DNA from 4 places in the Azospirillum baldaniorum genome. Region 3 is predicted to be linked to each of the others. Evidence: riboswitches for the same ligand, from Rfam matches in the RefSeq annotation. Region 3 holds a riboswitch; each other region holds the start of a gene.
The links. Region 3 has a riboswitch for thiamine pyrophosphate ahead of Sp245p_RS10550 (ABC transporter substrate-binding protein). Riboswitches for the same ligand answer to the same signal wherever they lie in the genome.

Region 1 (7,510 bases), on a different contig from region 3:
TGCGCGGTCAGCACCGCCTCCTTGGCGGTCAGGCAACCGGCGGTGTTGGGCAGCAGCCCGGCGCGGTCGCCGATGACGTCGACGAGGCTTTCCGAATAGCCGTCCAGGCTGATGCGCCGGATGGCCAGCGTGACCAGTTCGCTGCCGCTGGCCTCCAGCGCGTCCAGCATGACCTGCTGGTTCGGATAACCGGCGGTGCCGAGAAACAGGCGCGAGCGGAACTCACGGCCCGCTATGGTGAGCGTGTCGTTCATGGGTGTTTCCTTGGATGTCGGACCCGCGCTCCGGCGGGTGAGAATTTCAGCCGCCCTGCACGGGACGGATGATCTCCAGGGCGTCGCCCGCGGACAGGGGCGTCTCGTCCCAGCGGCGGGACGGCAGGACGGCGCCGTTGAGGGCGACCGCGACCCCGCGGGTGCCCGCGGCGATTCCCCGCCCGGCCAGCAGGGCGGCGACGGTGGGGGCGGCGAGGTCCTCCTCCCGCCCGTTGACACGGATGCGGGCGCTCATGCCGCGGCCCCCTTCGGCTGGGCGAAGCGGTCGAGCGCGAAGGGGCGGATCACCGGATCGGCCTCCCCGGTCAGGACCAGACGCGCCACCGAATCCGCGGTGACCGGGGTCAGCAGGATGCCGTTGCGGTGGTGCCCGGTGGCGTAGACCAGCCCCTCGACCTCCGAGAGGCCGAGGATCGGGGCGTCGTCGCGGGTGCCCGGGCGGAAGCCGGCCCATGCCTCCTCGATGGGCAGCTCGGCGATGCCCGGCAGGGCGCGCCATGCCCCCTCCAGCAGGGCGAACTGGCCCCCGGCGGTCAGCCGGTCGTCGAACCCGCGCTCCTCCGTCGTGGCGCCGACGAGCAGCCGCCCGTCCAGCCGCGGGATCAGGTAGGTGCCGGGGGTCCACACCACATGGCGCAGCAACGGCAGGCGGGCGTCCATGCGCAGGCAGAGCATCTGTCCCTTCACCGGGCGCACGGGCGGCCGCACCGCCGGAGACAACCCGTCGATCCAGCCCGACCACGCCCCGGCGGCCAGAACCACTTGATCGGCCTCGACCAGACGGTCCTCGACCTGGATACCGACCGCCCGACCACCGCGGACTTCGATGCGGGACACCTCAGCGTATTCGTGCACCACGGCGCCGGCCCGCAGGGCGGCGGCGTGCAGGGCGGTGGCGACCTTGCGGTTGTCGACCTGATGGTCGCCTGCGCAAAACAGCGCGCCGGCGACGCCCGGCTGGAGATAGGGCTCGCGCCGCCGCACCTCCGCCCCGCTCAGCCATTCCACCGGCAGGCCGAGCCTGGTCTGGAAATCGTGCAGGAAGCGCACCTTGGCCGCGTCGTCGGCGTTCAGCGCGATGACCATCGTGCCTTCGCCGCGCAGGTCCACCGCCATGCCGGAAGCGGCCTCCAACTCCGCCGCGAAGGCGGGCCACAGGTCCTGCGATGCGCGGGTCAGCGGCAGAAGGCTCTCTTCGCCGGGTTCGGTCTCGACACAAGCGGCGAGCATGCCGCCCGCGGCGTGGCTGGCGCCCCGGCCGGCAGCGCCGCGGTCGAAGACCTCGACCCGGCAGCCGGCGGCGGCCAGCCTCCAGGCGATGGACAGGCCGATCACCCCGGCGCCGATCACGGCGATGGAGGGCCCTCCAGAAACGGAAAGAGCGGAATCAGAATGAGATAAGGGCGCGGATACCATGCGGCGGCTCCCTTCGCTGGCATTATCCAGACAGGTTCGATGGGTGTGATCTCAGCCGCGTGAGCGCATCCCGCACGGCACCCCAGCCAATGCCCGGATCATCCGGAAGAGAGCCGCCTTTGGCAAGCCCCTTTTCGTTGGTCACAACAACAAAAGCGACGCCAGCCCCAGGAAGGACAGGAAGCCGATGACATCGGTCATGGTGGTCAGGAAGACCGAACTCGCCACCGCCGGATCGACGCCCAGCCGGTCCAGCCCGATGGGAATCAGCACGCCGCACAGGCCGGCGACGAACAGGTTGATGACCATGGCGCAGCCGATGACCAGGCCGATCATCGGCTCGAACCACGTCGCGGCGATGGCCCCCACCAGCGTGGCGAAGACGGCGCCGTTGAGCAGCCCGACCAGAACCTCCTTCCCCACCACGCGGGGCGCGTTGGAGGACGACAGCTCGCGCGTCGCCAGGGCGCGCACCGCTACGGTCAGGGTCTGGGTCCCGGCGTTGCCGCCCATCGAGGCGGTGATCGGCATCAGCACGGCCAGCGCCACGATCTGTTCGATGGTCGCCTCGAACAGCGAGATGACGCCCGCCGCGGCGAAGGCGGTGAACAGATTCACGCCCAGCCAGGAAATGCGCGAGCGCGAGGTCTCCAGAACCGAGCGGTAGATCGAGGTGTCGCCGACGCCGCCCAGCTTGCCGATGTCGTCTTCGGCTTCCTCGTCGATGATGTGGACCACGTCGTCGACGGTGATGACGCCGATCAACCGCCCGCCGGCATCCACCACAGGGGCGGAGACCAGGGCGTATTGGCGGAACAGGTTCGCCACCTCCTCCTGATCCATGGTGGCGGGGATGGTGTCCACCTCCTCCGTCACCAGATCGGCAATGCGGATCGACCGCTTCTGGCGCAGCAGGCGCGACAGCGGCACCGCGCCGACCACCCGGTGCATCGGATCGACGACGAAGATATCGTAGAAGTCCTCCGGCAGCTCGTCGGTGGCGGCACGGACGTAATCGATGGTCTTGCCCACCGTCCAGAACTGCGGCACCGCCACCAGATCGCGCTGCATCAGGCGGCCGGCGGTGTATTCGTCGTAGGTCAGGTTCTCCTGGACCAGCGCGCGGTCGGCGGCCGGCAGATTCTCCAGCACCTCGCGCCGGGTGTCCTCGTCCAGGTCCTCGATGACGTCGACGGCGTCGTCGGTGTCCAGCTCCGCGACGGCGGCGGCCAGCTCCTTCGGTTCGAACAGCTCGACGATCTCTTCGCGGAGATCGGGGTTGAGGTAGCTCAGCACCTCGCCGTCGAAGTCGGGACGCAGGACACCGATCAGCGCCTCCCGGTCATCGTGACCGAGCTGCTCGATCAGGTCGGCGATGTCGGCGGGGTGAAGCTTGTCCACCTCCGCGCGCAGATCGTCGCGCCGTCCGGCGTGCAGCCGTTCGACGATCTCCTCCACGAACTCCGGCTCAACACCATAGGCGCGCTCCTCCTCGCCGTCCTCGCGGGGCGGGGCGGGGCGTTCGGCCGGGTGCGGCACATCGTCCTGGATACGATCCGGTTCCTGGCGGTCGGTGTGCATGGCGGCACCCTCCCTGTACGATGGCAATGCGGCGTGACGGCATGGTCCTGCGATCGGCCGACCATGGCGCACCGGCGTTTGCGGGTTGGTGGGGAGCCCTTGCGGGTTCCCGCCGGGGCGCCCACCGAATATAGGTGTGACACCGCTTTGTCCAGCGCGGCGGGCCATTCCCTGGCCTCCGGCCTCTCGCGCAATGCTTGCGTGGGCTGCGCAATTCGTGCACCCATAATGCCAACGGGGCTTTTCACCCCGCGCGGGCAGCGAAAAACAGACACCACCGGCCAACGGATGTGACGATGGAGTACGCCTACACCGACATCGACGGTCAGGAAGGGATCATGCTGTCGGGGCGTTTCACCTACGATGACAGCCGCAAGTTCCATGATCTGCTGGCGGACTGGGACATCGGCGCGCGGCCCGAGGTGCGGTTGGACCTGCGCTACATGACCTTCCTGGACTCCGCGGCGATCGGCATGCTGTTCGTCCTGGCCAACCGCTGCCGCGACGCGAAGGGGCTGGTGACGGTGCACAATGCACAACCTTACATTGTGCAGACCATGCGCCGCGTGGCGCTCGACCAGTATGTGGAGTTCCGCTGAGGACGAGGGCTCCGAGAGGATGGTCCTGATCGTGGCGGCCTGGAAACGGAAGTCTGAAAACGAAAAAGCCCGCTGTGGTCCGATGGACCGGCGGGCTTTTCGTTTGTTTGCCTGAACCCCCCGTTTCCGGGGGATGGTGCGGTCGAGAAGACTCGAACTTCCACGGCATCTCTGCCACAGCGACCTCAACGCTGCGCGTCTACCAATTCCGCCACGACCGCACAAGGCTGGTAGAACCGAGGAGGGAAGTGCTCCCCTCATCGGGTGGAGCGGGGGAATAGCAGATCCCCATCGCCCGATCAAGCGGTGTCTCGCGTTTTTGCCAAAGAAAGTTCATAACATCGGCATGACCGATCTCACCGCCCCTATTCCGCCCGCCGCCGATGCCGCTGCCACCGCCAATGCCCTCCCGGCGCGAGCGGTGGAGTGGCGCATCAGCGACACGCCCGTCCCCTACCCCGACGCGCTGGCCGAAATGGAGGCGCGCGTCGAGGCCATCCGCGCCGGCGCCGCGCCGGAGCTGGTCTGGCTGCTGGAGCATCCGCCCCTTTACACCGCCGGCACCAGCGCGCGGGAGGAAGACCTGCTGGAGCCGGGCCGCTTCCCCGTCTATCAGGCCGGGCGCGGCGGGCAGTTCACCTACCACGGGCCCGGGCAGCGCGTGGCCTACGTGATGCTGGACCTGAAGACGCGCGGCGCCGACATCCGCGCCTTCGTCCACGACCTTGAGGAGTGGCTGATCCGCACGCTGGCCGCCTTCAACATCCGCGGCGAACGGCGGGAGGGCCGCGTCGGCATCTGGGTGGACAAGCAGCCCTACGGCGGCGCGCCCGGCCAGGAGGACAAGATTGCCGCGATCGGCGTGCGCGTGCGCCGTTGGGTCAGTTTCCACGGCGTCGCCCTGAACGTCGAGCCGGACCTGTCGCACTTCGCCGGCATCGTCCCCTGCGGCATCAGCGAGCATGGGGTGACCTCCATCGTCGCGCTCGGCCACCTCGTCACCATGGAGGATGTGGACGCCGCCATGATCGCCAGCTTCGCGGAGGTCTTCGGCGGCGGGTCGGAAGAAGAATGACCCCTACCGCTTCGTCGCTCCGGCGGGCTGCGCGTCGTTCAGGACGCGCACATCCTCGTTGGTGATCGACACGATGGTGCAGCCGGTGCTGTCGCCGTTGCGGAAGAGATAGATCAGCCGGCGGTTTGCCTGCTTCTTCGGGTCGTGCAGGTTCAGGCCATGGCCGAAGGCGACGCCCAGAACCTCGCCCTTGAAGATGGCGCGGTAGCGCAGGGGCATCTGCTCCCGGAACTGGCGGGCGGCGCAGGCCTTGCTCAGTTCCTTCTCGAAGGTCCCGGCGTGCCGCCAGTCCTGGGAGGAGCGGATCATCACCCATTGCGGCGGCAGCGGGAACTGGACCACCGGCGGCGAGAGCGGCAGGTCATAGCCGCCGGGCGGCACCGGCGGCATGTGTCCCGGCTCCGTCCGGTCGAGCGGCCCCTTGGCCCAGGCCACCCCGCCGCCCAGCGCACCGAGGATCAAAAGGCTTCGGGCTGCGCCGCACAGGAGCCTGAGCGCTGATTCTGGCCTTTTGCCGCTCATCCCAACCTGTTTTCCCCCTCCCGAAACCCTCTCCCGAAGACCGGGAGAGGGAGCATCGAGCGCCGGTCGGCCCCTTACGCCGCCGGTTCGTTGCCGTAGACGGACTTGGTCTCCAGGAACTCCTCGAAACCGACTTCGCCCCACTCGCGCCCGATGCCGGACTGCTTGTAGCCGCCGAAGGGAGCGGCAAGGTCAATGGAGGCGCCGTTCAGATGCACCATGCCGGTGCGCAGGCGCTTCGCCACCGCCCGCGCCTCGTCCACCGTGCCCGCGTAGACATAGCCGGACAGACCATAGAGCGAGTCGTTGGCGCTGCGGATCGCCTCTTCAATGTCCTCGTAGGGGCGGATGGTCAGGACCGGGCCGAAGATCTCCTCGCGCATGATGGTCATGCCGTCGGTGGCGCGGCTGAAGACGGTGGGCTTGGCGTAGAAGCCGCGCTCCAGCCCGTCCGGACGGCCCGGACCGCCGCACAGCAGGGTGGCCCCCTCCTCGATGCCGGCCTGGATCAGGCGCTGCACCCGCTCGTACTGGCGCTGGTTGGCGATCGGGCCGACGCCGGTGCGGTCGCCGCGCGGATCGCCGACCACCAGACGGGCGCAGACCTGGGCGGCGATCGTCTCCGCCTCGTCCAGGCGGGAGGCCGGGACATACATGCGCGACGGCGCGTTGCAGCTCTGCCCGGTGTTGGACATCATCGACCGTACGCCGTGGGTCACCGCCTTGGTCAGATCGGCGCTCTCGCAGATGATGTTGGCGGACTTGCCGCCCAGTTCCAGCGACACGCGCTTGATGCTGTCGGCGGCGTTGTGGGAGACCGACGCCCCGGCGCGGGTGGAGCCGGTCAGCGACACCATGTCGACCAGCGGGTGCGAGGCCAGGACCGGGCCGACCACCGCGCCGTCACCGTAGAACATGTTGAAGACGCCCGCCGGAACCCCGGCCTCGTGCAGGATCTCGGCGAAGATCCAGGCCGAATAGGGGGCGAACTCGCTGGGCTTCAACACCATCGTGCAGCCGGTGGCGAGCGCCGGGGCGACCTTGCAGGCGATCTGGTTGATCGGCCAGTTCCACGGCGTGATCATGGCGCAGACGCCGACCGGCTCGCGCAGGATGCGGGTGGTGCCGCGGGTCCGCTCGAACGGGTATTCGCGGGCGGCCTCCAGAGCCGTCTTGAAATGGGCCAGCCCCATGAAGGCCTGCGCCGGCTTTGACAACGCCGCCAGCGGCGCGCCCATCTCCTCGGTGATGGCGTCGGCCACCTCGTCCATGCGCTTCTCGAAGAGCGCGCAGACGGCGGCCAGCAGCTCCAGCCGCTCGTTCAGGGGGGTGCGGGAAAAGCCGTCGAAGGCGGCGTGGGCCGCCGCCACCGCGCGTTGCGCGTCCTCCGGCCCGCCGAGCGCCACGGTGCCCGACACCTGCTCCGTCGCCGGGTTCAACACCTCCATCACGGTGGCGCCCGCCGCGGGTTCGGTCCAGGCGCCGCCGATGTAGAAGGATTGGCAGGTCTTCATCTCTAATCCCCTTGCTCTCTTCGTTGGCATTTTCGGGTGAAACGATCCTGCCCCGTCCGGAGCCGTTTGCCAAAGCTTTCCATCGGGAAAAACCGGATAGGTCAGAAGACCGGACCCTGTTGACAGATCAATGGTTTCACGGTCTGATCGTTGAACACATACATGCCGCCGCCCCGCTTGCGGCGAGCCGAACGACAAGAATCGGGCCGCAACAACCGTGGCCCAAGGGCTGGGAGCCTGCTTCACGGGTACAAATCAAACGTACAATCAGGGGGACGAGGGATGGCCTTACGTGATCGGCATCGGCGTCTTGCGGATGCGCTGCGTTCCGGAACCTTGAAACAAGTCCTGCCGGCGGCGGCCTGCCTGGCCCTGCTGGCCGCGGCCCCAACGCCGTCTCAGGCCGCAACCCTGACGGTCGGCACCTCGGCGGAGCCGAGCGCGCTCGACCCGCACTACCACAACCTCGGCCCCAACACGCGCGCCCGCAAGCATGTGTTCGAATCTCTGGTCAGCATGGACGCCAAG
Region 2 (7,510 bases), 270 kb from region 3:
CCGGCTGCGCGGATTTCGAAAGCCCGGAAAATTTTTGGATGAAAAGCGCAACGCGCCAAAAGTTCGTGTTGCCAACAATCATGTCTCTGGCATACCATATGCCGTATCTGGAGCGCCACGAACGCAGGGACGGCGTGACCGGCTCTCCAGCTCATCATTGAACCATGACTCACATCGGCACGGAACAAGGCCGCCCATGACGCGGCGATGCGGACGTTCGCTCGGACACCGCCTCGTCGGCTCAAGGGGACCCTCATGCCCGGTATCAAAGCGTCGCAATCCCACGGGAGGGAATGATGGTTGGATCGACAGAATCCCAGAGGCCAGCGTTTAACAGTTCCGGCGGCTCGCAGGCGCCCATTTCCGAAGGCGCGCGCTGGATGCAGATCGTCGTCGGCATCGTCTGCATGGTGGCCGCGGCCAACATCCAGTATGCCTGGACGCTCTTCGTGCCGGAAATCCAGGCCACCCATGGCTGGACCCGCGCTTCGATCCAGACCGCCTTCACCGTCTTCGTCGTCGTCCAGACCTGGCTGACCCCCATCGAAGGCTACTTCATCGACCGCTACGGCCCCCGCGCCATCGTCGCCTTCGGCGGCGTGATGACCGGCCTCTCCTGGATCATCGACAGCTATGCCGGCTCGCTCGGCATGCTCTATGTCGGTTCGGCCATCGGCGGCATCGGCGTCGGCTGCGTCTACGCCACCTGCGTCAACAGCGCCCTGAAGTGGTTCCCGGACAAGCGCGGCCTCGCCGTCGGCCTGACCGCGGGCGGCTACGGCGCCGGCTCGGCCGTGACGATCCTGCCGATCGCCAACATGATCCACTCCTCGGGCTATCAGGCGACCTTCTTCTGGTTCGGCCTGCTGCAGGGCACGATCATCCTCATCGCCGCCTTCTTCCTGCGCGCTCCGCAGAAGGATCAGGTCAAGGCCTCGACCAAGGTTCTGCAGTCCCGCCGCGACTACACGCTCAAGGAAGCGCTGCAGACGCCGGTCTTCTGGGTCATGATGCTCATGTTCATCTGCACCGTCTCGGGCGGTCTGATGGCGGTGGCCCAGCTCGGCGTGATCGCCCACGATCTGGGCGTGAAGGAAGCCCCGATCAGCCTGTTCGGCATCACCATGGCGGCTCTGCCCTTCGCGCTGATGCTCGACCGCGTGATGAACGGCATCTCCCGTCCGCTGTTCGGCTTCGTCTCCGACCACATCGGCCGTGAAGCGACCATGTTCATCGCCTTCACCTTCGAAGGCCTCGGCATCCTGATGCTCAGCCGCTTCGGCCACGACCCGATCATGTTCCTGATCCTGTCGGGTCTGGTGTTCCTGGCCTGGGGCGAAGTGTACAGCCTGTTCAGCGCCACTTCGGCGGACACCTTTGGCACCAAGCATGCGGCGAAGATCTACGGCGTGCTGTACTGCGCCAAGGGCGTCGCGGCCCTGCTGGTCCCGCTGGGCAACCTGCTGATGGAAGCCACCGGCACCTGGGCGACCGTGCTCTACATCTGCGCCACCATGGACCTCATCGCGGCCTTCTGCGCCATCGCGGTCCTGCGGCCCATGTTGCGCAAGCATCACGCCCGAAACGCCGAACTCGCCGCCCAGCAGGGTGCGGGTGGGCTGGCGGTGCAGCCCGGCCACTGATCGGCCCGCGAAGCTTCAGGTTTCTTGTCTCGAATGACGGCCGCCGCGCGCACCCCGCGCGGCGGCCTTCTTTCATTCCAGGAAGAAGGGACGGTTGTGGCCCTCGCCGGACTGGTTGAAGCGGTCCGACGACCAGAGACCGTCCGGCTGCTCGTCCTGCGGATCGGCGTTCCACTCGTCGTCCTCCCGCATCAGCAGGGTCAGGCCATGGCCCATCAGTCCGGCCAGGGCGACGAAGGCGATCATCTGGGATTCGAGCATGGGACGGGCTCCGGGCACTCGGGAGGGGATGTTGCTTCTTGTTGTTGTGATGCAGCATAGCGGCCCGGCTCAGGCTGCGCAATAGGATTTTGTATACCAGATAATGGATACCAGAAACGCGCCAAGCGCATTGATCGGGCGGGATTCGCCGTGAATCGCGCTGTGAATCGCATTGACGTGGGTGGGGCGGATCGTTCAGCATGGCGACGTTCCAAGGGGAGCCCCATAGCACGGGGCTGAGATGATGCCGTAAGGCGCCGAACCCTTTGAACCTGATCCGGGTCGTACCGGCGTAGGGACAGGAACAAACGGGCCACGGTCACGCGCACCCCCATCGCGCACCCCTCCATGGGGACCGCTCCGGTCGTCCGTTCTGCCGCTCCGTCACACCCGGGTCTCCAACGATCCTATGTGCGATGGAGATCCACAGCAGATGCCCGACACTCTTCCCTCCGCTTCGAAAGACGCCGCGCCGTCCGACCATTTCTCGGTGACGACCGGCCCGCTGCCGTCGTCCAGCAAGGTCCATGTGGCCGGGGAGCGCTTCCCCGACCTGCGCGTGGCGATGCGCGACATCCATGTCGGCGGCGGCGAGCCGCCGGTGCGCGTCTACGACACCTCCGGCCCCTACAGCGATCCCGCGGTGCAGACCGACATCCGCCGCGGCCTAGCGGAGCTGCGCCGTTCCTGGATCGAGGCCCGCGGCGACGTCGAGGCCTATGAGGGCCGCGAGGTCCGTCCGGAGGACGACGGGCTGCGCGTCGGCGAGACGCGCGCCGTGCCCGTCTTCGACCGCGCCGGGCGCCGTCCGCTGCGCGGCAAGCCGGGCCGGACGGTCACGCAGATGGCCTACGCCCGCGCCGGCATCGTCACGCCGGAGATGGAGTACATCGCCGTCCGCGAAAATCTGGGCCGCCAGCGGCTGGCCGAGGCGGCGGCGCGGGATGGTGACGATTTCGGCGCCTCCATCCCCGACCATGTGACGCCGGAGTTCGTCCGCGACGAAGTGGCGCGCGGGCGGGCGATCATCCCGTCCAACATCAACCACCCCGAATCGGAGCCGATGATCATCGGCCGCAACTTCCTCACCAAGATCAACGCGAACATCGGCAACTCCGCCGTCGCGTCCTCGGTGGGGGAGGAGGTCGACAAGATGGTCTGGTCGATCCGCTGGGGCGCCGACACCGTGATGGACCTGTCCACCGGCCGCAACATCCACACCACCCGTGAATGGATCCTGCGCAACAGCCCGGTCCCCATCGGCACCGTGCCGATCTATCAGGCGCTGGAGAAGGTGGGCGGCAAGGCCGAGGACCTGACCTGGGAGATCTTCCGCGACACGCTGATCGAGCAGGCGGAGCAGGGGGTGGATTACTTCACCATCCACGCCGGCATCCGTCTGGCGCACATCCCGCTAACCGCGAAGCGCACCACCGGCATCGTGTCGCGCGGCGGCTCGATCATGGCGAAATGGTGCCTGTCCCACCACCGCGAGAGCTTCCTCTACGAGCGGTTCGAGGAGATCTGCGAGATCATGAAGGCGTACGACGTCGCCTTCTCGCTGGGCGACGGCTTGCGCCCCGGTTCCATCGCCGACGCCAACGACGCCGCCCAGTTCGCCGAGCTGGAGACGCTGGGCGAGCTGACCAAGATCGCCTGGAAGCACGATGTGCAGGTGATGATCGAGGGGCCGGGCCATGTGCCCATGCACAAGATCAAGGCCAACGTCGACAAGCAGCTGGCGCTGTGCGGCGAGGCGCCCTTCTACACGCTCGGGCCGCTGACCACGGACATCGCGCCGGGTTACGACCACATCACCAGCGCCATCGGCGCCGCCATGATCGGCTGGTTCGGCACGGCGATGCTCTGCTACGTCACGCCGAAGGAGCATCTGGGGCTGCCGGACCGCGACGACGTCAAGGTGGGCGTGGTCACCTACAAGATCGCCGCCCACGCCGCTGACCTCGCCAAGGGCCATCCCGGCGCCCAGGAACGCGACGACGCCCTGTCGCGCGCCCGCTTCGAGTTCCGCTGGCGCGACCAGTTCCACCTGTCGCTCGACCCTGAGACGGCGGAGCGCTTCCACGATCAGACCTTGCCGGCGGAGGGGGCGAAGGTCGCGCATTTCTGTTCGATGTGCGGGCCGAAGTTCTGCTCGATGAAGATCACGCAGGAGGTGCGGGACTACGCCAACTCCGGCATGGCCGAGATGTCGGAGAGCTTCCGCGCCAAGGGCGGGGAGATTTATTTGGAGGAGGGGCAGGCGGCGGACTGACCTCCCGAATCGAAAAGGGGACGCCCTCGCGGGCGTCCCCTCGCTTCGGCTCCTTCCCCAAGCGGGGAAAAGAGCGTCAGGGCGTTGCCGTCACGCTCCGGCCGCTGCGCGCGTCCAGCGATTCGGCGGCCATGCGATTCCGCATCGGGCGCAGGACGAACAGCGCCAGCACGGCGGCCAGCGCGTTGACCGCGGCGGCCAGTAGGAAGACGGCGTGCCAGCTTCCCGTCGCGTCGGCGATGATGTTGGCGAAGGGGATCAGCAGCGCCGCCGTGCCCTTGGCGGTGTAGAGCAGGCCGGCGTTGCTGGCGGCGAACTTCGACCCGAAGGTGTCGGCACAGCAGGCCGGGAACAGGCTGTAGATCTCGCCCCAGGCGAAGAAGACCAGACCGGTCAGCAGCACGAAGGCCACCGGGTCGCGGCCGTAGAGGCTGAGTGCGACGATGCCCACCGCCTCGATGGCGAAGGCGATGAACATGGTGTTCTCGCGCCCGATGTGGTCGGACACCCACCCGAAGAAGGGGCGCGTCAGCCCGTTCAGCACCCGGTCGATGGACAGGGCGAAGGTCAGGGCGGGCAGGGTCAGGCCGAGGATGCTGACCGGCGCGTGGGCCAGCCCGAAATCCTGGGCGATCGGGCCGAGCTGGGCCGTCGCCATCAGCCCGCCGCCGGCCACCATCACGAACATGGCGTACATGACCCAGAAGACCGGCGTGCGGACCATCTGGCTCGGCGTGTATTGCCGCTGCGCGGGCGGGGTGGCGAAGCCGCCGCGGGCGAGCGGAGCGGACGGCGGGGCGACCAGCAGCCAGGCGAGCGCGAAGACCACCAGCCCCTGTCCCAGCCCGAAGGCCATGAAGGTCGCCTCGTAGCCCGAGGTCTCGATCATCGTGGCGATGGGCACCACCGTCAGGGCGGAGCCGGCTCCGAAGCCCGCCGCGGTGATGCCGGCGGCCAGACCGCGCCGGTCGGGAAACCATTTCAGCGCGTTGCCGACGCAGGTGCCGTAGACGGCGCCCGCCCCGATGCCGCCGATGGCCGCCGCGACGTAGAGCACGAGCAGCGAGTCCGCCACCGCGTTCAGCGCCCAGGAGGCGGCGCAGAGCACCGAGCCGAACAGCACGACGATCCGCGGGCCGAAGCGATCCACGAACCAGCCCTCGACGGGCACCAGCCATGTTTCGGTGACGATGAAGATGGTGAAGGCCACCTGGATGGCCGCACGGCCCCAGCCGTGCTTGTCGTCGATGGGTTCGACGAAGAGGGTCCATCCGTACTGCAGATTGGCGATCATCGACATGCAGATGACGCCGGCAAGCAACTGCATCCAACGCCCGCCGACAGGCAGGGCGCTTTGCGCACCGGTTTGGCGCATATGGTTCCTCCCGGATGGGTCCGCTATCTCGTTCTTGTCCTGGCGCGCGCGGGGTGCGTTCGGTGCCCGACCGCTTCGCTTTATCCTTCGAACGGGGCGGCCCGGCTGCATGCTGTTGGCATGCCAGACGCCATATTCGTGATGCCTTGACGGTGAGTGTGGCGGATAATCCGTGGAGTCATCAACAAATTTTCGTGAGCGGGCGCCGCTCTGGCCGTAAGTGATATATCAAATCGGCCGGCGGCGCCCCACCGCTTACACGACCAGAACCGCGCGAAAGTCGTTGACGTTGGTCAGGGTCGGCCCGGTCACCAGCAGGTCGCCGAGCGCGCTGAAGAAGCTGTAGCCGTCGTTGTCGGCCAGCCGTTCCTTGGCGTTGACGCCGGCCTCGGCGGCGCGGGCCAGCGTGTCGGGGGAGAGCAGGGCGCCGGCGTTGTCCTCCGTCCCGTCGATGCCGTCGGTGTCGGCGGCCAGGGCATGCACGCCCTTCATCCCGTCCAGCGCCACGGTCAGCGCCAGCAGGAACTCGGCGTTGCGCCCGCCGCGGCCCTTGCCGCGCACGGTCACCGTGGTCTCGCCGCCGGACAGCAGGACGCAGGGCTTGGCCGCCGGCTGGTCGTGCTCGACGATCTGGCGGGCGATGCCGGCATGGACGAGCGCCACCTCGCGCGACTCACCCTCCAGCGCGTTGCCGAGGATGACCGGAGTGACGCCGGCCTTGCGGGCGACCTCTGCCGCGCGCTCCAGCGCCATCTGCGGGGTGGCGACGAGGATCGTGCTGACGCGCTCCAACCGCGGGTCGCCGGGCTTCGGGCTCTCGTCGCGCCCGGCCAGCAGATGGTCCATGACCGGCTGCGGCGGGCTGATCCCGTATTTCTCCAGCACGGCCAGCGCGTCGGCGTAGCTGGTCGGGTCGGGGACGGTGGGGCCGGAGGCGATCACCGACAGATCGTCGCCCGGCACGTCGGAGATGACCAGCGAGACCACCCGCGCCTTGGTCGCCGCGGCCAGTCGCCCGCCCTTGATGGCGGACAGGTGCTTGCGCACGCAGTTCATCTCGGTGATGTTCGCGCCGGAGCGGAGCAGCGCCTTGGACACCGCCTGCTTGTCGGCCATGGAGATGCCGGGCGCGGGCAGGGCGAGCAGGGCGGAGCCGCCGCCGGAGATCAGGCAGAGCATCAGGTCGTCGGGGCCGAGCGAGGCGGCGATGTCGAGGATGCGCTTTGCCGCCTGCTGGCCGGCCTCGTCGGGGACGGGGTGCGACGCCTCGACCACCTCGATCCGCTCGCAGGGCACGTTGTGGCCGTAGCGGGTGACGACCAGACCGGACAGCGGACCCTTCCAGTGATCCTCAACCGCCTTCGCCATGGAGGCCGCGGCCTTGCCGGCACCGACGACGACCGTGCGGCCCTTCGGCGGTTCCGGAAGATGCGGCGGCACGCACAGCGCCGGCTGCGCCGAAGCGACGGCGGCGCGGAACATGTCGGTCAGGAGCGCGCGGGGATCGGTGGTCGTCATGGTTCGGTTCTGTCCCTTCCCTGAGCCGCGCCGTTCGTCGGCGCCGGTCCTCATGTGCTGGGAATGCTAACGAATTTGGCGCAGGGGGCAATGGGGAGGGCGTTTATCCCTCTCACATCATGAGAGAGGGTGCCCGCGAAGCGGGCGGGTGAGGGCCGTACGAGGATCAGTCTCGTGTTCTTGGCGGCACCCTCACCCTCCCATGCGGCGCATGGCCCCCTCCCTCTCCCGGGGCGGGAGAGGGAGAAGGAAACAACCTCACTCCGCGGGTTCGGTCACGCGGTGGTTCTGGCCGATCTCGTGGTTGGCGAGCAGCTCCAGCGCGCGGACCATGCCGGAGTGGTCCCACGCCTTGCCGCCCTGGGCGGCGCAGGCGTTGAACAGCTCCTGGCAGGTCGCCGTGTTGGGCAGCGACACACCGAGCGCGCGGGCGCCGGA
Region 3 (7,510 bases):
CGCCGATGGGGCGGCGGCCTTCCTCGCGCTCGCCACCGCGATCCAGGGAAAGGGCTGGGCCAAGCCGGACACCTTCCGCTTCGGCGCGTCGGCGCTGCTGGACTCGCTGCTCGCCACCGCCGGCCATGGCGGCAAGGGTGAGGGAAAGGGCGAGGGCAAGGACAAGGACGCCAAAGACGGCAAGGGTGACGGCAAGGGCGGTGGAGCGGTTGCCCAGCCGGCCACCGCCGGCTATTGATCCGCGCGACAGACTCGACCACGGAACGGACGCACGGATGCTTCCCCAAGAACTGATTCGCAAGAAGCGCGACGGCGCACGCCTGGACGCGGCGGAGATCGGCGCCTTCGTGCGCGGCATCACCGACGGCTCCGTCAGCGAAGGGCAGGCAGCGGCCTTCGCCATGACCGTCTTCTTCCGCGGCATGACGCTGGAGGAGCGGGTGGCCCTGACGCTGGCCATGCGGGATTCCGGGACGGTGATGCGCTGGGACCATCTCGACCTGCCGGGACCGGTGGTCGACAAGCATTCGACCGGCGGCGTCGGCGACAAGGTTAGCCTGATCCTCGCCCCGGCGTTGGCCGCCTGCGGCGGCTTCGTGCCGATGGTGTCGGGGCGCGGGCTGGGCCACACCGGCGGCACGCTCGACAAGTTCGAGAGCATCCCCGGCTACCGCGCCAAGCCCGACCGGGCGACGCTGGAGCGGGTGGTGAAGGAGGTCGGCTGCGCGGTGATCGGAGCCACCGACGACATCGCCCCCGCCGACCGCCGGCTCTACGCCATCCGTGACGTGACGGCGACGGTGGAGACCATCGACCTGCTGACCTCCTCGATCCTGTCGAAGAAGCTGGCGGCGGGGCTGGACGCGCTGGTGATGGACGTGAAGTTCGGCTCCGGCGCCTTCCTGCCCGACATCGCCAAGGCGCGGGAACTGGCTGACAGCCTCGTCACCGTGGCCGAGGGCGCCGGGCTGCCCACCGTCGCGCTGCTGACCGACATGAACGAGGTGCTGGGCCTGACCGCCGGCAACGCGTTGGAGATGCGGGAGTGCATCGACATCCTGCGCGGCGGCAAGCCCGACTCCCGGCTTTACGAGGTCACCGCGGCCCAGGCCGCCGAGCTGCTGGTGCTGGCCGGGCTGGTCCCCGACGCCGACGCCGGCCGCGCCCGCTTCGACCAGGCGATGGCGAGCGGGCAGGCCGCCGAGCGCTTCGCCCGCATGGTCCACGCGCTGGGCGGCCCGGCGGACCTGCTGGACGCGCCGGACCGCTATCTGGACGCCGCCCCCGTCGTCCAGCCGGTCTTCGCCGAGCGGGCGGGCGTGGTGGCAGCCATCGACGTGCGGGCGGTCGGCATCGCCGTGGTGGCCCTGGGCGGCGGGCGGACCAAGACGACCGATCCCATCGACTTCGCGGTCGGGCTGGCCGACGTCGCCGGGCTGGGCGCTTCGGTGGGGCCGGCGGAGCGCCCGCTCGCCGTCGTCCACGCCCGCAGCGCGGCGCAGGCGGAGGACGCGGCGGCGTTGCTCCGCCGCGCCTTCACCGTGGCCGACAGCGCTCCGCCGGCCGGGCCGCTGATCGCCGACCGCATCCGGCTGTAGGAGGCGGCTTCACGCGGCGCGGCGTCCGTCCTCGGCCTGCCGCGCCCGCACCGGCCCGACCAGAGCCTCCGCGGCAAGGCGGCCCGAGATGACGCAAGCCTCCACCCCCGGACCGGGGAAGACCCCGCCGCCGGCCAACAGCAGGCCGGGCACCGGCGACTTGGCGGGGAGCGCGGGGTCGGTGCCGTAGATCGCCCCGTCCGTCGTGAGCGTGTAGCGGGCGAAGGTGGCGGCGCTGGCCTCCTGCCGGTGCAGGATGTGGCGCTCAAGATCCGGGATCACGGTCGCGGCGGTGGCGATCATGGCTTCGCCCTCCCGCGTCTTCTGTTCGCGATAGTCGGGGGCGGAGCGGTCCCAGGTGCCGCCCGCGGGCTCCAGCCGCATCAGCGTCAGCGAGGCGCAGCCCGGCGGCGCCAGACTGGCGTCATGGGCCGAAGGCAGGGCCAGCGCGATCCCGTCATCTCTCAGGAAGGTCATGGCCGGCAGGTCGGGGCGGATGTCCAGCGCCAGTGTGACCAGGAAGGCGGAGGTCGAGGGGCGCAGTGCGCGATAATGCTCCGCGCAGCCGGCGGGCAGATGCTCCTCCCCCACCAGCTCCAGCAGGGTCCGCCGGGTGTCGGCGTTGGAAATCACCGCGGCGGCGGCGATGCGCTTGCCGTCCAGGGTCTCGACCCCGGCGGCCCGGCCGTCCTCGACCAGGATGCGGCGGACGGGGGTGCGCAGCCGGACCTCGCCGCCCTTGGCGCGGATCGCCTCGACCAGAGCGTCGGCGAGCCGCTGCGATCCGCCCTCCGGATAGGCGCCGCCGTCGAAGAAGTAGCCGAAGATCGGCGCCATCCGGGTGGCACCCAGCCGCTCCGGGCGGTCCGACAGGTAGCCGGTCAGGCTGGACAGCAGGGCGCGGGCCCCGGCGTCGGGCACGTAATGCTCCAGCATCTCCAGAAAGCCGCGGTCCTGCCAGCGGAAGGCCTGCGGGCACTCCAGCGGGTAGGCGCGCATCGCCGCGACGTCGCGCGGGATGTGGGGAAGGCCGGTCTCGGCGCAGCCGCGGTAGAGGTCGCGGTAGACGCCGCGCATCTCCTCCACAAAGGCGGCGGCCCCGGCGGCGCTGCCGGGATGCTCCCGCGCGATCAGGGCGGCCAGACCCGCGGCGTCGCCGGGCAACGGCTGAGGGACGCCGTTTCGGACGATGGCGCGGTGCACCGGCTGCCAGCACACGCGGTCCGCCACGCCGACCGTGCGCAGCAAATGCCCGACCGGGCCATCCGGATGGGTGCCGCTGACGTCGTGCACCCCGGCGTCGAAGGTGAAACGCCCCACCGTCCCGTCGCGCAGCCGCACTTTGCGGTCCCAGGAGGAGCAATAGCCACCTGGGCGGTCGTGCGCCTCCAGGACGGAGACGCGGACCCCGGCCTCCGCCAGAAGGGCCGCCGCGGTCAGCCCGCCGATGCCGGCGCCGACAACGACGACACCGTCCTTTTGTCCGAGGACGGCGGGCGCGGGCCAGGGGTAAGGCTCCCGTTCGGCCAGACGGCGGGCGACGGCCCGGTTGACCAGCCAGTCCGGCAAGTGGCGATTCCCCAGAATGCCGGCCAGCGTGGCGAGGGCGGAGGTGACGACGCCGACCTCCGTCGTGACGGCGAAGCCGGCAGCGCCGGCCAGGAAGACCACGCCCCACAGCGCGGTGACCGCCTTGTTGACGGCGACGAACTGCGGCAAGTGCCACAGGCCGGGCGGTGTCGTCTCACGGGCGTAGGGCAGGGTGAAGGGACGGCCGAGCGCGAGCGAGGCGAAGGCCATGCCGGCCAGGGCGAGATGAACGGTCATCCCCATACGCTCCAGCGGTCCGATGAGGAGCAACAGGGCGAAGAAGACGGCGGCGACCAGTTCCGGCGCCTTCGGCGATCGGGCACGCCAATCATGGGCGCAGAGCGTCAGGCTGAGCAGCAGCGCCGCCAGCACGGCCGCCGCATGGCCCGCCGGTTGCAGAGCGCCGAAAGCGATCCAGGGCGAGAAGCCGACGAGGATGCGGATCGATTGGGGTATCGGCTTTGACAGGAGCATGGTGGACCCTTGCGGTGGTGACGCCCGCCAGACTGTCCACCGCATCGGCCGGGGCCAGCGCCGATCCGCGAAAGGCCGGGGTCGCTTCGCCAAACGTCCGCCCGGCGATTCACGAAGCGTGAATCGCCGACGCACTCTCCAGGCGATGCGGCGCGGGCCAGACCTGCGGTTGCGGCATTGGGCAGCGTCCGGGCTGCTCATATACTGTGCAATCATGACCCAAGCCGCCGCTCTTCCCGCCGCTGCCGCCAGCGACGACACCCGCCGTGCCATCGGCTGCTTCGTGCTGGCCATCTTCCTGTTCGCGGGCATGGACACGCTCATCAAATACTTGAGCAGCGGCTATCCGGTGGCGCAGCTCATGTTCGCGCGGTCGTTGGTGGCGGTGGTGCTGGTCGGCGGCATTTCGGTGGCGCGCGGCGGCTGGGGTGGGATGCGCACGCGGCGCCCGGTCGCCCACGTCTTCCGTTCGCTGGCCGGGTTGCTGTCGATGGGCTGCTTCTTCTACGCCTTCAAGCATCTGCCGCTGGCCGAGGTCTATGTGCTGAGCTTCGCCGGGCCGCTGTTCATCACGGCGCTGTCGATGCCGCTGCTCGGCGAGCCGGTGGGCTGGCGGCGCTGGGCGGCGGTGCTGGTCGGCTTCGGCGGCGTGGTGGTGATGGCCCGCCCGGAGGCCGACGCACCGCTCCTGCCGATTGTCGTCGGCGTGGCTGCGGCCTTCTTCTATGCGCTGGCGATGATCGCGGTGCGTGGCCTGTCGCGGACGGAGAGCAACACCGCCATTGTCGTTTATCTGCTGCTGACCACCACGGTGGTGAGTGGCGTGGCGGCGATTCCCGACTGGGTGCAGCCGGGCGGGTTCGACCTCGGGCTGATGCTTCTGGTCGGCACGCTGGGCGGCGCGGCGCAGGTGCTGATGACCCAGGCCTTCCGCCTGGGCCGTGCCGCGGTGGTGGCGCCCTTCGAATACACGGGGATGATCTGGGCGACCTTGCTCGGCTTCCTGGTCTTCGGCGACGTGCCGACTCCCACGGTCCTGGCCGGTGCCGGGATCATCATCGCCAGCGGGCTCTACATCCTCTATCGGGAAACGCTGCGCCGCGGCGACTGACGGGTCAGGCGGCGGCGGGAAGCGTCAACCCGCCGTCGACGGCGTGCGGGGAGGCCGTCAGGGCGATGATCCGGCTGCGCTCCAGCACGCGCCGGATCCGCGGCGGGTGATTCTCGAAGGCGATAGCGCCGCCGCAGTCGAGCACCGCGTTGCGCAGCGCCAGCAGAATGCCGATGCCGCAGGAATCGAGGAACTCCACCCGTCCCAGATCGACGCGCAGGGTCAGCGCCCGTGCCTCCGCGACGCGGCGGAGCAGGGGCGTCAGGCCGGGCAGGGCGGCGTGGTCGATCCGCCCTGACAGGACGGCGCGCAACTCGCATCCGCCTTGCGCCGTGGCGAAGGGGTTGAGGGTGACGGTGCTGTGCGACGGGGTGGGCCGCATGCTTCGGGGCGACTTCCGGTTGGGGCGACGGTCCGGCGCGGGCCGGGGGCGGCGGAAGGAACCACGGGAAGCACGACTCTCCGGTGTCTGTTGCGTTGCGAAATTGTGAAAAGGCGCCGGGCCGCCGCTTGACAGCCGCGCGCCGGGCTCACACTGTGCACACGAACGGCTGGGGTGCCTGCCGCAAGGCGGGCTGAGACCACACCCATCGAACCTGATCTGGGTCATGCCAGCGAAGGGAGCCAAGCGTTCGAGGCTGTGCCGCCGCTACTTCCCTGGCCTCCTCGTCCTCGCGCGGTTCTTCGCCGGGCAGGAGGAGACACATCCATGCGGCGCTTCCTTTCCATCCTCTCGGCAACGGCCATTTCGGCGGTCTTTTCGGCGTCGCTCCTCCCGGGCGCGGCGCGGGCGGGCGAGGCGTCGGTCCCCGTGCTGGTGCCGCTGACCGGCTTCCTGTCGCTGGAGGGCACGAGCCAGCGCAACGGCGCGGTCCTGGCGCTGAAGGACGCGCCCGCGGGTGTGGCGGTGCGGTCGGAGGTGATCGACACCGGCACCTCTCCGGAGGCCGCGGTCACGGCGCTGGAGCGTGCGGCGGGCGGCAAGGTCACCGCGGTGGCGGCCAGCATGCTGGGCACGCAGATGCTGGCGATGCTGCCGCTGGCCCAGGACTACAAAATTCCGCTGGTCACCGTGTCGGGTACGGCAAGCATCACCGAGCAGGGCAACCCCTGGGTCTTCCGCTTCTTCCCCGGCGACGCGGTGACCAAGGAGGCCCATGCCCGCTACGTGGCGGAGGAATTGGGCAAGAAGCGCCCGGCGGTGATCTACCAGACGACGGCCTACGGGCAGAGCGGCAAGGCCCATCTGGAGCAGGCCTTCAAGAAGCTCGGCGTCGAGCCGGTGTTCGAGGAGGGCGTGGACCCCGCCGCCAAGGATCTGCTGCCCGTCCTGACCAAGGCGCTGGCCGCCAAGCCCGACGTGCTGGTGCTGCATCTGCATTCCGGCCCGACCGCCCTGTTCATCCGGCAGGCGGCGGCCAACGGGGTGGCGGTGCCGATCGTCGCCGGCTCCGCCATGCACCAGCCGAGCACGGCGGCGCTTCTGGAACCGGCCGAGCTGAAGGGCGTCTGCGCCGAGACGGCGGCCTCGCCGATCTCCGGCGGCAGCCCGGAGGTGGAGGCCTTCACCGCCGCCTACCGCGCCGCCTTCAACGCGGAGCCGGACGCCTTCGCGCTCGGCCAGTATGACGGCATCCGCATGGTGCTGGCGGCGGTGCAGGGCGGTGCGGACAACGCGGAAGCGGTGCGCAAGGCCCTGTCCGGCGGGACTCACCAGGGCCTCGCCATGACCTACAAATCGGACGGCAAGGGCAACATGGCGCATTCCGCGGTGATCGTCTGCTACGACGGCGCCTCGCGCGTGCCGGCGATCGCCAAGCGCTACGACAACCTGACCGGCGTGGTGACCGGCATGGTGAAGTGAGCAAGCCTTGATCACCCTGCAGCTTCTCGTCAACGGCCTCGCCCTGGGTGCGGCCTACGCGCTGGTCGCGCTCGGCTTCGTGCTGGTGCTGAACGCCACCGCGGCGGTGAATTTTGCGCAGGGCGATCTCGTGATGGCCGGCGGTCTGCTCGGCGTGGCGCTGGCGCCGCATCTGCCGGGGTATCTGCCGCTGCCCGGACTGCTTCTGCTGCCGGTGGTGCTGGTGCTGATGGCCGGGCTTGGGTTGCTGCTGGCGGCGGCGGCCTATCTTCCGCTGCGCCGCCGCCCGCCGGTGGCGGTCTTCATCAGCACGATCGCGGCGGGCATCATCCTGCAGAACGGCGCCTCCGTCCTGTTCGGACCGGAACCGCGGGCGGCCCCGCCGCTGCTGAGCGGGGGGACGTTGGACCTCGGCGGGCTGGTGGTGGCGGAGCAGTCGCTGGCGATCATCGCCGTCGCCGCTCTGCTGATCGCCGGGCAGCAATGGCTGTTCGGGCGGACCCAGCTCGGCCGCCGCCTGCGCGCCACGGCGCAGGACCCCGAGATGGCGCGGGCCTGTGGCGTGCCGGTGACGGCGATGATCCTGATCACCTTCGCGCTGGGCACCGCCTTCGCCGGGGCGGCGGGGCTGCTGCTCGCCAACCGCTACTTCGTCACGCCGACGGCGGGCGGCGATCTGATCCTCAAGGCCTACATCGCCGTGACCATCGGCGGCTGGGGCTCGGTCCCCGGAGCGGTGGCCGGCGCGCTGCTGATCGCGCTGTTCGAGGTGGGGGTGTCGTCGGTGCTGTCCTATCCGGTGGCGCTGGGGCTGCTCTACGCCACGCTGCTGGTCATCCTAGTCGCCCGTCCGCAGGGGCTGTTCGGGGAGGC
Region 4 (7,510 bases), on a different contig from region 3:
CGGTGAAGGCCACGTCGGCCTGACCGGTCAGCATGTTCTGGATGGCCGAGCCGCCGCCGGTCCCCGGCATATAGCCGAGATCGATCCCCTTGGCCTTGAAGAAGCCCTTGTCCGGCTCGGCCAGCAGGTTGGTGATCTCGCTGATCGGCTGGCTCCAGCCCGCCACGGTCACCTTGTCGAGCGCCAGCGCGGGGGAAGACAGGAGCAGGGCGGAAACGGCGACGGCACCCAAAGTGCGCAGGAACCCGAACATCGTGTGATTATCCTTTCCACGGACGGCGCAGCAGCCACCGCTCAAGCCCGGCGGCGGCCTGATAAACGATCATGCCCAGCACCGTGATGACGATGAACAGGGCGAACATCATGGTCGAATCCATCATCCCCTGCGCCGCGATGATCGAGGCGCCCAGCCCCTGCCGGCCGCCGATGAACTCGCCGACGACGGCGCCGACCAGCGCCAGCACCACGGCGACGCGCAAGCCCGCCAGGATCACCGGCAGGCCGGAGGGAATCTTCAGGCGCAGCAGGGTCTGCAGGCGCGTCGCCCGCAGCATCCGGAACAGCTCCCGCTTGTTGGGATCGACCTGCTGAAGGCCGGTCATGGTGTTTTCCAGCAGCGGGAAGAAGCAGATCAGCGCCGTGATGACCACGGTGGAGGTCATGCCGAAGCCGAACCAGACGATGAACAGCGGCCCCAGCGCCAGCTTCGGCACCACCTGGCTGGCCAGGATGTAGGGGTAGAACAGGCGGCGCAGCACCGGCACCTCGGCCAGCAGCACCCCGGCGAGGAAGCCGACGGTGCAGCCGGCGGCGAGGCCCATCGCCATCTCCGCCGTGGTGACCCAGAGGTGCGGCAGCAGATAGCCGCCGGCCAGCCCGTCCCACAGCGTGCGCAGAACCGCCGACGGCAGCGGCACGACCAGCGCCGACACCCCCGCCACCCGGCAATAGGCCTCCCACCCCGCCAGCAGCAGGACGAGCAGCAGGGCGGAGGCGAGGCGCACCATCACGACGCGCGCTCCAGCGCCACGTCGGACTTAGAGCCGTCCATGGCGTGGCGCAGCTCCAGGCACAAGGCGTTGAAGCGCGGGCTGTAGCGGACGTCGCGCCCGCGCGGGCGGGCCAGCGGCACCGGCAGGGCGTGGCGCAGGTGCCCGCCCTCCATCACCGCCACCCGGTCGGCCAGATAGACCGCCTCCGCGATGTCGTGGGTGACGAACAGCACGGTGGTGCGGTGCCGGGCGCAGAGATTCAGCAGGTCGTCCTGCAACTCCTCGCGCGTGATGGCGTCGAGCGCGGCGAAGGGCTCGTCGAGCAGGAGCAGCGGCGGCTCGGTGACCAGCGCGCGGGCCAGCGCGACACGGCTCTGCTGCCCGCCCGACAGTTGGCTGGGGTAGCGTCCTTCGAGCCCGGTCAGGCCGACGAGGTCCAGCAGCTCCTCCGCCTTGCGGCGGTCCGCCGGCTGCGGACGACGCGTCAGCGACACCGGAAGCAGCAGGTTGTCGAGCACCGTCCGCCACTCCAGCAGCGTCGGCGCCTGGAAGACGAAACCGACCTGGGCGCCCGGCCCCTGCACCGGCTGCCCCTGGATGCGGACGGCTCCGGTCGAGGGGGCCAGCAGCCCGGCGACCAGCTTCAGCAGGGTCGTCTTGCCGCAGCCGCTGCGCCCGACCAGCGCGTGGAACTCGCCCTCCCCGATGGCCCAGTCGATGCGGTCCAGGATGGTGCCGCCGCTCGGGACGCCGTAGCCGGCCTGTTCGATGCTGACGAAGGGCATGGCCGGGCGCCTCAATCCGTGTAGGGGGCGAAGGTGTCCGCCGCCCGTTCCGCCGATCCTTCGATCTCGGTCATGGTGACGAGGTCCAGCAGGTTGAACCGCCCGTCATGGTGCCATCCCGCCTCCGGCGCGGTCATGCGGCCGAGCGCGCAGAGGCGCGTCACACCCACGGCCCCCAGCGCTCCGGCGAGCGCGAACAGCTCCTCCGGCGCGGCGGCGATGCCCACGGTCTGGAGGAAGGCGCGGTAGGGCGCCAGCCCCGGCACCGCGTCGGCCAGCCGGTCCACCGCCACCACCGTCACCGTGCGGTTCAGCCCGCAAGGGCTCAGGCCGTCCGCCGCGTCGGTGTAGGCGACGGCCCAGCTTCCCGCCGGATCGCCCAGCAGGGCGCGGCTGGGGTCGGCAAAGCCCTTCGTCTCTTCCGCGTTGCGCCAGGACGCGACGCTTCCCGCCTCGCTCATCGACAGGGGACGGCGCGGGAATTTGCTGCCCAGCGCGTCGAGCTCGTGCGCCAGATAGCCGGCGAACTCCCGCGGCGACACCCGCCCGGCGCGCTCCACGAAAAAGGTCTGGGGCGAGTAGCAGCCCTGCTGGTCGTAGCGCGCCACGTCGTAGGCCGCCTGCCGCGCCACCGCCCCCGCCTTCCCGGCGTCGAGCGCGGAGCGGGCGACCATGCCGAAGCTGATCTTGTGGCCGTAGGGCAGGAAGCGCGCGGTGATCGGCACCCGCGCCCGGATGGCCTCCAGCGCGTCGTTGCCGCCATAGGCGACCACCGTGTCGGCGCGGCCCAGCCACGCGCGCTCCGCCGCCTCGTCGCCGCCCTTCCACCAGACGATGGCGATGCAATCGGCCAGCTCCGGGTCGATCTCCCCCAGGATTTGCGCGAACCAGCCGGCGAACAGCGGCTCGGCGCTCGGCAGCTTGCCGACCGTGCCGGCCTTCACCAGCAGGCCGGAGATCAGGCTCCACAGCGGCAGGCCCGGCACGTTGCCCGCCCAGACATGCAGCAGCAGTTCCGGCCCGAAGGCGCGGGCGAAGCCGCCCTTGGGCATCGGCTGGAAATCGTCGAGCACCGCCGGGTTGGCGAAATCCTCGGCGATGAATTTCCGCAGCTCCGGCCCGCGGAAGGTCTTCAGATAGCCGGTCAGCCCCAGCCGGACCATCTCGGCGTCGTAGCCGGTGACCAGCGGCAGCAGCCGTTCCGCCTTCCGCCGCCACGGGTCGTCGCGGTCGAGCAGCCGGGCGACGGCGCGGTCGATGGTGGCGGCGATCTCCGCGACGGTGCGGCGTCTCAGGTAAGTCCGCGCGTTCGTCCGCACCCGCGTTGCCAATTCAGCGACCTGTGGCTCGGTCAGCACCGGCACCGCCACGTCGAGCGTCTCGGCGCCGCGCCGGAAGGTCAGCGTCCGCCAGTCCACCGCGTCGGCGGACAGCCCCGGCAAATGCCCGGCGCGCTCCATCAGGAAGCCCGTGCCGCTTTGAGGAAGTCCTCGACCGCCATGGAGCAGCCCTTGGCGTCCGCCCCGTCGGCCCGGCCGAGAAGCTGGAAGCCGCCGTCCACCTCCACCCCCGCATCCTCGGTCAGGATGGCCGACGCGCAGTTGAAATGGGCCAGATCGTGATGGACGAGCACGCCGACGCTGCCGCGCGGCACCTCCTGCCCGGTCAGCGGGTTGATGACCCGGCTGCGGATCCAGTGCGGGCCGGACTTCACCGACGGGCAGGCCTCGTTGCCGTCGTCGTAGAACTGGGTGCTCAGCTCGGTCATGCCGTACATGTTGATGCACAGCCGGCGCGGCACACCGAAGGTCGCGGACAGGCGGCTGTAGAACTCCTCCGCCGCCATCTCGCGCGACTGGCCCTTGAAGCCGCCGGTGTCGAGGATGCGGCTGCCCGCCGGCAGGGCGAAGCTCCGCCCCCGCTCGGCCAGCGCGTCCATCAGATGCACGACGCTGAAGCTCGCCCCCAGCAGGGCGTAGGGTTCGCCGGTGGCCTCGGCACGGGACAGCTCGGCGATGGCCCCGTCCACGTCCAGCCCGGCGTCGGAGACGAAATACCGGCTCTCCGCCGTCCCGAATTCGCTCTTGGCCAGCGCCAGATAATGGGCGAGCGAGGAGTTGGGCATCGCCTGCTCGGTCGGGAACAGGATGCCCATGCGCAGCCGATCATGCTCACCCATAAAGCGGCGGCGGAAGTTGACGGTCATCGAGCGGTCGTAGACCGCCAGCGTCGGGTGATGGCTCTTGCCCCGCACGCCCTTGGTGGTGCCGCTGGTCATGAAGACGTGCGGGCATTCCTCCGGCGGGCGGCCGCTCAGCGTCAGGTCCTTGAAGGCGCTGATCGGCACGGCGGGCACGTCGCGCCAGCTCTTCACCGTGCGCAGGGTGCGCGCCCGCTGGGTGGCGAAGCGGCGGTAGGGGGCGTTGGTCTCGAACTGGTGGGCGAAGACGGCCAGCGCCATGCGGTTGAACGCCTCCTCGTCCGCCTCTCCGGCGGCGATGAAGGCCAGCAGCTCTTCGACAAGTCGGGCTTCGGTCACGTCCGCACACCTTTTGCAACGCCAACAAACTGTTGCCGGGACAAGCGGTGTCTGGATGGAATGGGGGTACGCCGTGCCGCCCTTCAGTCCCGTCCCTACGCCGGTATGACCCGGATCAGGTTCGATGGGTCACCGCGTTGTCCGGATGAAAGCGCCGGACCGGCGGAGTCTCAGCCTCCTAGCGAGGCCCCCCAGGGAACATTCGCAAGCTAAGGGACCGGCCCCCGCCCGTCAAGGAGGTCGGGCTCTGAGACGCACGGCGCTCCGCCCGTGGCAGCCCCACAACCGCCGTGATAGGATCCGCGCCCGCGGGCGGCCGACGCCGGCGGCAGAACGGGGAACGGGATGGTGAGGATCGAGGACTGCACGCTGGTGTTCGCCGACACGGCGAACCACGCCCTGGTCGAGATGGCCATCCGGGACAGCATCGCCGCCTGCCGCTTCTCCAGCGTCCTGCTGCTGTCCGACCGCGATCCGAAGATCCCCGGCGTCGATTTCCACCGCATCGCCCCGATCAACGACATCGACGACTATTCGGACACGATCAACGTCCGCCTGCGCCGGCTGGTGACGACGGGCCATGTCCTGATCGCGCAGTGGGACGGCTTCGTCGCCGACCCACAGGCATGGACGGAGGAGTTCCGCGCCTTCGACTACATCGGCGCCCGCTGGGGCTGGTACGACGACGGCATGACGGTGGGGAACGGCGGCTTCTCCCTGCGCTCCGCCGCCCTGCTCGACCGGCTGCGCGACCTGCCCTTCGAAGCCGGCATCCCCGAGGACCACGTCATCTGCCGGACCGAGCGCCCGGCGCTGGAGAAGGCCGGCATCCGCTTCGCCCCGGAGGCCGTGGCCGACCGCTTCGCCTTCGAGCGCACGCCGGTGCCGGGACCGGCCTTCGGCTTCCACGGCCTGTTCAACTTCGGCAAGGTGCTGGGGGACCGCGCGCTGGAGGAACGGATCGAGGTGATGGACGGCCCGCTTCTCGACCGGCGCGACTACACCGACCTGATGACCAGCCTCGCGCTGTCCGGACGCAAGGCCCCCTTCGCCTCCATGGTCCGCAAGCTGGTGGCGCGGCGGGACGAGACGTTCCTGCGCTCCCAGATCACCGAATGGACGAGCGGCGTGCAGCGGGACTATGTGCTGGCCCTGGCCGATGCGGTGCAGACGACGGCGGCGCCGGGGTCGCGCTGGCCGGCGGTGGCCGCGCCGCAGCGACGCCAGCCGAAGATCTACGACTGCTTCACCTTCCACAACGAACTCGACCTTCTGGAGCTGCGCTTCCGCGAGCTGTACGACACGGTCGACCAGTTCGTGATCGTCGAGGCCAAGCAGACCTTCACCGGCGCGCCCAAGCCGCTGCATTTCATGGAGGAGCGCGATCGCTTCCTGCCCTTCCTGGACAAGGTGAAGCTGGTCGTCGCCCCCGACTTCCCGGAAACCGACAATCCCTGGGTGCGCGAGCGGGCGCAGCGGAACGCCATCGCGCTCGGGCTGGACAAGGTGGAGCCGGACGACATCGTCATCGTTTCAGACGTGGACGAGATTTTGCGCGCCCGCTCGGTCGCGTCGCTGCGCGACAGTTCGGCGATGATCGCGGGGTTCCGCGTGCCGCTGTTCTACTTCAAGGTCAATTTCATGAACGTGGAGGGCGAGAACTTTTCGGTCTTCCCCGTCGCCGTCCGCGGGCTGATGGCCCGGATGACCACGCCGCAGCAGATCCGGGAGAGCCGCGGCACGCTGGACCGCTACACCCCCGAGACGCGTCCGCCCTACGTGGACATCCTGCCCCACGCGGGCTGGCATTTCTCCTACATCGGCGACGACGACGCCATCCGGCACAAGATCCAGAGCTTCTCGCACCAGGAGCTGAACCGCGACGACATCCTCGACGGCATCGACGTGCCCCGCTTCCTCGCGGAGGGCAGCGACCTCTTCCACCGTCCCGGCTACCGCTGGCAGTCCGTGGAGCTGAACGACTATTTCCCGGCGAACCTCCTGGGCGAACGCGAACGCTGGGCGGACTTCATCGCCGAGGAGGTCGGCGGCCGGGTCACCTGGAAGTAGCCGGCGCTCTTTCCCCTACACCTCCCGCCGCAGCAAAGACAGGGCGGCCATCGCCATCACCTGGGCGGAATGGACCATGTCATCGATGCCCACATACTCGTCTGGCTGGTGGGCGAGGTCGAGGATGCCGGGGCCGTAGGCGATGCAGTCCTTGAGATGCCCGACCCGCGCGATGTGCTTCTGGTCGTAGGTGCCGGGGGACACCACCTGCGCCGCCGGGCGGCCCAGCACCGTCTCGATGGCCGCCCCCACCGCCCGAACCACCGGCGCGTCGGCGTCGGTCAGGGTGGGCAGGAAGGCCAGCACCTCGCGCAGCTCATAGTCGAAGCCGGGGCGCTCGCGGCGCAGATCCTCCAGGATGCCGACGATCTCCGCCCGCACCTCCTCCGGGTCCTCCTCGATCAGGTAGCGGCGGTCGATGACCATGCGGCAGCGGTCGGGCACCATCGGGCTGGGCAAGCCGCCATGGTCCTCCGGCTGGCCGCCGTGGATGGCGTTGATGTTCAGGGTGGATTGCCGCGCCCCTTCCGGGACCACCGGCATGGCGGTGCGCTTGGCGGCCAAGCGGGGGATCAGCTCCGTCTCGATCCGGTGCAGCACGGCGCCCATGTGGCGCACCGCGCAGTTGCCGAGGAAGGGCATGGAACCGTGGGCGACCCGACCCTTCGTCTCGATCTCCGCCCACCAGACGCCGCGGTGGCCGATGCACACGCGGTCGACGTTCAGCGGCTCCGGAATGATGACGTGATCGACTCGCGGGCGGGAGAAATAGCCGAGCGTGGCGAGATGCCCGACCCCGCCGTAGCCGCCGGACTCCTCGTCCACCGTGCCGGAGATTTCCAGCGCGCCGGGAAAGGGGATGCCCGCCTCCAGGATCGCCTCAACGGCGATGATCGACGCGGCGATGCCGCCCTTCATGTCGCAGGCGCCGCGGCCATAGACGCGCCCGTCCTTTACGACGCCTTCGAAGGGATCGACCGTCCAGCCCTGGCCGGCGGGCACCACGTCGATGTGGCCGTTGAAGTGCACGCAGGGGCCGGGCTCACGCCCCTCGACGCGGGCGATGACGTTGGTGCGCGGGTAGCGGTCGCTGTCGCCCGGCGCCCCGTCGGCCCGCACATACT

Region 1: it holds a riboswitch for thiamine pyrophosphate, as region 3 does, so the genes downstream of both, thiO (glycine oxidase ThiO) here and Sp245p_RS10550 (ABC transporter substrate-binding protein) in region 3, are expected to answer to the same signal.
Region 2: it holds a riboswitch for thiamine pyrophosphate, as region 3 does, so the genes downstream of both, thiC (phosphomethylpyrimidine synthase ThiC) here and Sp245p_RS10550 (ABC transporter substrate-binding protein) in region 3, are expected to answer to the same signal.
Region 4: it holds a riboswitch for thiamine pyrophosphate, as region 3 does, so the genes downstream of both, Sp245p_RS20060 (LuxE/PaaK family acyltransferase) here and Sp245p_RS10550 (ABC transporter substrate-binding protein) in region 3, are expected to answer to the same signal.

Annotation. Positions count from the first base shown of each region.
Region 1 covers NZ_CP022262.1:618,787-626,296, forward strand. The annotation lists gene thiG (thiazole synthase) at 1-254, opposite strand, end outside; gene thiS (sulfur carrier protein ThiS) at 301-510, opposite strand; gene thiO (glycine oxidase ThiO) at 507-1,691, opposite strand; TPP riboswitch at 1,683-1,786, opposite strand; gene mgtE (magnesium transporter) at 1,833-3,272, opposite strand; gene Sp245p_RS34170 (STAS domain-containing protein) at 3,569-3,871, shown strand; tRNA gene Sp245p_RS34175 (tRNA-Leu) at 4,006-4,092, opposite strand; gene lipB (lipoyl(octanoyl) transferase LipB) at 4,218-4,946, shown strand; gene Sp245p_RS34185 (hypothetical protein) at 4,950-5,408, opposite strand; gene Sp245p_RS34190 (aldehyde dehydrogenase family protein) at 5,543-6,982, opposite strand; gene Sp245p_RS34195 (ABC transporter substrate-binding protein) at 7,319-7,510, shown strand, end outside.
Region 2 covers NZ_CP022253.1:1,948,362-1,955,871, reverse strand. The annotation lists gene oxlT (oxalate/formate MFS antiporter) at 381-1,643, shown strand; gene Sp245p_RS09245 (hypothetical protein) at 1,716-1,904, opposite strand; TPP riboswitch at 2,109-2,221, shown strand; gene thiC (phosphomethylpyrimidine synthase ThiC) at 2,338-4,179, shown strand; gene oxlT (oxalate/formate MFS antiporter) at 4,256-5,554, opposite strand; gene Sp245p_RS09230 (glycerate kinase type-2 family protein) at 5,810-7,072, opposite strand; gene glxR (2-hydroxy-3-oxopropionate reductase) at 7,331-7,510, opposite strand, start outside.
Region 3 covers NZ_CP022253.1:2,218,442-2,225,951, reverse strand. The annotation lists gene deoC (deoxyribose-phosphate aldolase) at 1-238, shown strand, start outside; gene deoA (thymidine phosphorylase) at 276-1,598, shown strand; gene Sp245p_RS10565 (phytoene desaturase family protein) at 1,608-3,662, opposite strand; gene Sp245p_RS10560 (DMT family transporter) at 3,877-4,773, shown strand; gene Sp245p_RS10555 (STAS domain-containing protein) at 4,778-5,155, opposite strand; TPP riboswitch at 5,316-5,413, shown strand; gene Sp245p_RS10550 (ABC transporter substrate-binding protein) at 5,483-6,637, shown strand; gene Sp245p_RS10545 (branched-chain amino acid ABC transporter permease) at 6,645-7,510, shown strand, end outside.
Region 4 covers NZ_CP022254.1:1,266,782-1,274,291, reverse strand. The annotation lists gene Sp245p_RS20080 (ABC transporter substrate-binding protein) at 1-253, opposite strand, end outside; gene Sp245p_RS20075 (ABC transporter permease) at 261-1,007, opposite strand; gene Sp245p_RS20070 (ABC transporter ATP-binding protein) at 1,007-1,777, opposite strand; gene Sp245p_RS20065 (acyl-CoA reductase) at 1,789-3,237, opposite strand; gene Sp245p_RS20060 (LuxE/PaaK family acyltransferase) at 3,237-4,316, opposite strand; TPP riboswitch at 4,391-4,520, opposite strand; gene Sp245p_RS20055 (DUF5672 family protein) at 4,662-6,386, shown strand; gene Sp245p_RS20050 (acetylornithine deacetylase/succinyl-diaminopimelate desuccinylase family protein) at 6,402-7,510, opposite strand, start outside.